2 regions of the Robertmurraya mesotrionivorans genome follow, and region 1 is predicted to be linked to the other one. Evidence: riboswitches for the same ligand, from Rfam matches in the RefSeq annotation. Region 1 holds a riboswitch; the other holds the start of a gene.
What was found. A riboswitch is a leader RNA that binds a small molecule or an ion and turns the genes downstream of it on or off. The one in region 1 is predicted to bind cobalamin.
Positions count from the first base shown of each region.

Region 2: it holds a riboswitch for cobalamin, as region 1 does, so the genes downstream of both, ACRX5O_RS04995 ((2Fe-2S) ferredoxin domain-containing protein) here and ACRX5O_RS19065 (ribonucleoside-diphosphate reductase subunit alpha) in region 1, are expected to answer to the same signal.

Region 1 is NZ_JBPCCH010000015.1:71,785-74,924, reverse strand. Features, by position in the region: gene ACRX5O_RS19065 (ribonucleoside-diphosphate reductase subunit alpha) at 1-1,193, opposite strand, end outside; cobalamin riboswitch at 1,332-1,528, opposite strand; gene ACRX5O_RS19060 (ABC transporter permease) at 2,047-3,140, opposite strand, start outside.
Region 2 is NZ_JBPCCH010000002.1:181,791-184,930, reverse strand. Features, by position in the region: gene ACRX5O_RS05000 (multidrug effflux MFS transporter) at 1-1,006, shown strand, start outside; cobalamin riboswitch at 1,225-1,417, shown strand; cobalamin riboswitch at 1,554-1,741, shown strand; gene ACRX5O_RS04995 ((2Fe-2S) ferredoxin domain-containing protein) at 1,853-2,236, shown strand; gene ACRX5O_RS04990 (HoxN/HupN/NixA family nickel/cobalt transporter) at 2,240-2,953, shown strand; gene cobJ (precorrin-3B C(17)-methyltransferase) at 2,954-3,140, shown strand, end outside.

The DNA.
Region 1 (3,140 bases):
TTCACGGCTTCTTCGTATTTTTCCGTAAAATACTTTCGATCTTTTTCATCATAAAAGTCTTCAAGACCAAGCGGGTTTCCGTTCTCGTCCTTCCAGCCCATCAGCTGCTTTACTTGGTGTGGACAAAACGTATGCCATTCCCCAACACTTCTGCCGTTTTCATCCTTCTCTTGAAGCTTTTCCATAAATAAATCTGGGATGGTGACTCCTGTAAAAATATCATGAGCCTTTCTTCTCTCATCCCCATTATTGGTCTTTAGTTCAAGGAAGCCATTCATCACGTCTTTGTGGAATACATCTAAGTAGATGGCAACCGCACCTTGTCTTTGACCTAACTGGTCCACACTAACGGCTGTATCATTAATCAGGCGGATCCAAGGTACTACCCCTGAAGACATTCCCTTGAATCTTTTAATATCAGAACCGAGAGCACGAACCTTTCCATAATAGATTCCGATGCCGCCACCTTCCTTACTTAAGCGAGCAATATCCCAGTTATTTAGATAAATACCATCTAGCGAATCATCGACTGTATCAATAAAACATGACGAAAGCTGACCAAAGCTCTTACCGGCATTTGATAGAGTTGGTGTTGCGACTGTCATATATAGATGGCTTAATGCCCAGTACGCCTCTTTTACTAGCTCTACCCTTTTTTCTTTCGACTCGTTCATCATGATAGTCATTGCAATGACTAAGAAGCGTTCTTGAGGGAGTTCGTATACTCTTCTGTCATGATCTCTTGCAAGGTAACGGTCAGCAAATAAAAACAGACCAATATAGTTGAAAAGCTTATCTCTTTCTGGATCGATTGCCCCTGCTAATTGTATAATTTCTTCCTCCGTATACATTTGCAGTAGTTTAGGAGAGTAAATGCCTTTCTCTGTTAACGTGACTAGCAATTCATAAAAATTCCCATATGTATGTGATGAATCATAGTTTCTATTTTGCGAAGCCTGTTTGTAAAGTTCTGTTAAGTATATGCGCGCGGCAACAAATGTCCAATCTGGCTGGTCCATGGCAATGTTATTTAAGGAGTAAAACAAAGCTTGTTGGCTCACATCTTTTTTAGCTACCTCTAATTCATTTACCATTCTAGTCATGTCAGATGTATCAAGCTGATAGGTTACAGAACACTCTTCAATTGCTTTTAACACTGACTTATATTCTTCTTGCAAATCTACTACTGTCATGATCGTCCCTCCTGAAAATAAAAAATCCGCTCAGTAGTCCTTGAGCGGATGAAACGATTTCAGCAAAAGACAAAAAGGCATTGATCTGATTTTGTCTTCTGTCGCCATCGTCTCATCTTCCCAATCCCCGAGAAAGTTGAAACATCTTAAGTAAGATAGGTCTCCTGACTTATGCTTCACTCTACTTTGAACCCTTCCCATCTAGGCACCTACATCGGTAAGCAATCTACACAGTGGTCTGTTCATTTTGTCAGCATTTACAGTTGCGGGGGCAGCTCTGGTCTCTCACCAGATTCCCAATTAAGCCGTACGGCATCTAATCTTAAGGCAAACAACACAATATATAGTTAAGTTTTCACATTTATATATCTATATCTAGATATTACAAATTTAATAGTAACGGTAGTTTAGTAGATTAGCAAGTAGAAAATGTTTGTTTTGGTAAAATATTGTTGTTGACTTTAGGAGGTGAAGGAGAGAATTGTTGTTTTTATAGGGATGGTAGATTTTTAAATATTTTTTAATAAATCGTGTGAAAATTACAGCTAAACTTAATTTTTTTATTGATTTTCTTCGGGGATTAGTAGATTTTTTACTCTATTTTTGGATTTTTTACCGATTTTAATAATTTATTTGCGATCCGAAGAATTTACTTGCGATTTCCGAATTTTATTTGCGATTCGAAAAATTTATTTGCGATTCCCAGATTTTATTTGCGATTCGAAAAATTTATTTGCTATTCCCGGACTTTATTTGCCATCCGAAATTTCGCCGCCTCCGATTCCCATTTTCCTCAGGCTCCCTCTATAAAAAAAGATGAACATCGCCCCATGCAAATGTTCATCTCCTTAATCTAAATATTCTCCTGCCTCAATACCTCAATAATATTATCCTTCTTCACTTTCGCGATGGAATACAGCATGGCTGATCCGACAATTACAAATACCGAGACAAAGCAAATCCCAAGACTAAGCCACGGAATCCAAAACGGGTACGTAAAACTATTCATAGTCCCTTTATAAATGAGGAACATGATACCCATACTGATCGGTAACCCATACAGCAGTGCTTTTAATCCATAGAAAATACTTTCATAGCTAATCATTTTATTAAAGCCTTTTGCAGTCATTCCCACTGATTTCAACATCGCAAATTCCCGCTTCCTTAAGGAAATACTAGTGGAAATCGTATTGAATATATTAGCTATTGAAATAGCCGTAATGAGTACAATGAAACCATACGTAAAAATAGACAATAGCATCACTAACTGTTCTTCCCGCTGTCTACTTTGGTACACATTATAAATATAAAGATTCGTTTCCTTCATATCCTCGATTTCTTGCTGTGTCTTCAATGGATCATCTGACATTAAAAAGAGTTCAGTCTGTAGATTATCGGCTAATTTCTCATTCACCAATTGATCAATGACTTGATCAGAAACAATAATATTTAGACCACCCACTCCTGATGAGTATACTCCCATTGGCAACTGATCGGTCAATCCAGCTACCTCAAGATGTTTCTCTAAAGGCATTATCTCACCAGTGTCAAAATCTTGGGAAAGCAGTTCTACCTTCTCACCGACTGACGTTTTTATGCTCTTGGTTTCTATAAACTTACCTGTTTTCCCATCTTGATAAGAAATAGTGTCAACAATAATACCCGAAATATGATTTGCATCAGTCAACCGACTAACATCTACCCCTACCTGATCAGCATATTCTTTTAGGCTTTTTTCATCGAGACCAATTAGACTGAGATAGTACGTAGCCTTCCCATCCTCAATCCCCATTGTTTCTACTAATTCGTCTGGAATCTTTTCTTTCTCGACTAACGTAGCTAGATCCAGCCTTCTCATCGTACTAGAGTTGGTTACATCAGGGAGTGTCCGAATATTTTCAAAAAGCACTTCCACATTAGATATGGATGCTTCCGAAGCTCCAATCT
Region 2 (3,140 bases), on a different contig from region 1:
AAAACCACTATTAATATTCCTTATTATGTATTTAGTTGCCTCTGCCATTTGTGCATTTGCTCCGAATATTTATTTCTTTATTGCTGCTCGTTTCTTGCAAGGCTTTTCAGCAGCAGGCGGGATCGTTATATCGAGAGCGGTCGTTCGTGATAAGTTTAGCGGAAGAGAATTAACGAAGTTTTTTGCGTTATTAACATTAGTAAGTAATCTAGGTCCAATTATCGCTCCTGTTGCAGGTGGCGCGATTCTAGCCTTTACGAATTGGACGGGAGTATTTGTCGTTTTAAGTGTTGTCGGTCTAGTTTTATTTTTTACCGTATTTTCAAAGCTGGAAGAATCACTTCCAACAGAGAAGCGTGTACCAAGTAATATTGGGCAAACATTTAGGAACTTTGGAACTTTATTAAAAGATCGTCAGTTTACAGGATATGCCTTTACACAAGGATTTATTGTGGCCGGAATTTTTGCTTATGTTTCTGGTACTCCATTTGTGTATCAAAATATTTATGGAGTTTCACCACAAGTATTCAGCTTATTATTTGGTTTGAACGGAATTGGCTTGATTCTTGGAAGTCAGGCAGTAGGGAAGTTCGTAGACGTAATATCTGAAAAGACATTTTTAGTCATAGGTCTGACCATTTCAAATGTATCAGGTGCCATTCTTCTTGTTGCGTTATTACTAAAGGCTCCTTTAATTGCGGTTGTTATTCCTATCTTCTTCTTCGTTGCCTCGATCGGGATTATTGGAACTACATCGTTTTCACTTGCCATGGAGTCACAAGGGCATATTGCAGGTAGCGCGTCGGCCTTACTAGGGTTACTACCATTTATCCTAGGCTCTATTTCATCACCACTTGTAGGCATTGCAGGAGAGAATTCTGCCATTCCGATGGGATCCATAATCTTTGGTGCTAGCTTTTTAGCTTTTCTTTCGTATTTTCTTTTCGTACGAAAGGCTTCCGTCGTAAAACCAGCTATCGAAGAACCTGGGAAAATCTCAGTATAATATCTAGACGCTATCCAAAAAGGGTAGCGTCTTTTCTTTTAAAGATATCATTCAAATTACTAAATTACGAGCATGTGTATGAAGTTAAATTAATAAAAACATCTAATACTTAGAACGCCATGTGGGTTCCGTTTCAGTAGGAAATCTGTCGTGTTCGTTATATAAGTAGTTGAAAAATAAGAAATATTCATCTAATATAGAATCTAACTTAATTGAATAGTTTTCCAAAAAGTTAAGATGCCAAGATGGCTTAATAGGGAATCTGGTTAAAATCCAGAGCTGTACCCGCAACTGTAAGTGTGGACGAAATAAGAATACCACTGTGTACATATGTGATTCGTATGAATATGGGAAGGTCTTAGAGTAGGAAGAAGCACGAGTCAGGAAACCTGTCTTACTTTTAAACGTTTCAGTTTCTCCGGGAATAGAGAAGGTGTTTCGATGGTGAGAAGGGACCGTATTTCTGTTTGTCTTTTCATGCTTTCGTTTCATCCGTTCATTCCTGTGAGCGGATTTTTTTATGGAAATCTTTCTTTGGGTTGATAACTTCATAGTTTACTTAATAGGTGCAAAAGAAAAATCTTTTGCTTAAAAGGGAAGCACGGTGAAAAGCCGTCGCGGTACCCGCCACTGTATTGGGGAGCTTTGTTACAAATGGTCACTGAGTAAAATCGGGAAGACGTAACAAAAGCAAGGAACCAAAGCCAGGAGACCTTCCTATAAAGTGTGTCACATACCTACGGGACTATAGGTAGATGTGTAGAAGATATACCTTCCGTATGTTCTTATGCACCTCTATTTGTAGGGGTGCTTTTTTTATTAGATAAATTTAAGGGAGTGGAAAACATGACAACATGGAATTTAAAGGGGACAAAGCATCACATCTTGATTTGCAATGGAAGTAGTTGCATGAGAAAAGGGGGAGAAGAAGTAACGCAAGCGATTCGTGATGAAATTACACAGTTGGAGTTAGACGACGAAGTACATACAACAAGAACGAGATGTAATGGAAGATGCAAGGATGCTTGTGTCACCATCGTGTATCCAGAAGGCACCTGGTATAAAGCACTTACAGAGGACATGGGACGAGAAATCGTTCGGAGTCATATCGGACAAGGAAAGATACTAAAAGAATCCGTTATTTATACATACAACCAGGAAGGCTTCGTAGCACCTGAAAACTCAGATAGTATTGAGGGAATTTCGAAAAAAGTGAAAGAAGAGGTATAACCTATGGAATTTATCATGTTTGCTCTGCTTGCTGTTTTTATTGGCATGAGGCATGGGATCGACGGAGATCATGTAGCAGCGATTGCCGACATGGTTGGCAGTGAGCAGCAAAAGAAGAAACAACTTACTCTTGGTGTGATGTATGCGATTGGGCACGGAATGATTGTAATGGTTATTGGAGTGTTATTTATTTATATTGGTTTACACCTTCCAGATACAACGAAGCAAATACTAGAAATGCTCGTTAGCTTCACCCTTATTTTGCTCGGAATGTTTATTATTTGGTCAATTTTTCAACAAAAGAAAGATTACGAGTATAAAAGTCGACTAAGAATTGTCGTTGAGTTTTTCAGCAACATCGCTAGTAAGGTGACATCAGGAACAAAAACGAATCAACTATCACCTACAAAGCTCGGTGCCATTGGAGCGTTTATTATTGGCATTCTTCACGGCATTGGTGTAGAAAGCCCTACGCAAATCGCGATTATTTCTAATGCGATAGGGCTTGATAATTTAACCGTCGCCCTTATTCAACTGACTTTATTTGTCATTGGGTTACTCATCGCTACGATAGGAATTACATTCTGTTTATCATGGGGATTTATGAAAGCTAGAGTGAAAGACAAGCTGTTTTTACTATTAGGCACGGTAACAGGCGCCTATAGCCTAGTACTCGGAATTTTTATGATGGTGGAACTAATGAAAGGAGGAGCGTAATTGAAAGGAAAGCTGTTAGTCATCGGTTTTGGTCCCGGAAGTGAGGAGCATATAACGGACCGGGCAAAAAAAGCTCTACAAGAAAGTGATATGATCATTGGCTATAAAACGTATGTGGAACTGATTGAAGGATTACTAGACGGTCAAGAAATCATCAGTACAGGGATGACTGAAGAAGTAAGTAGAG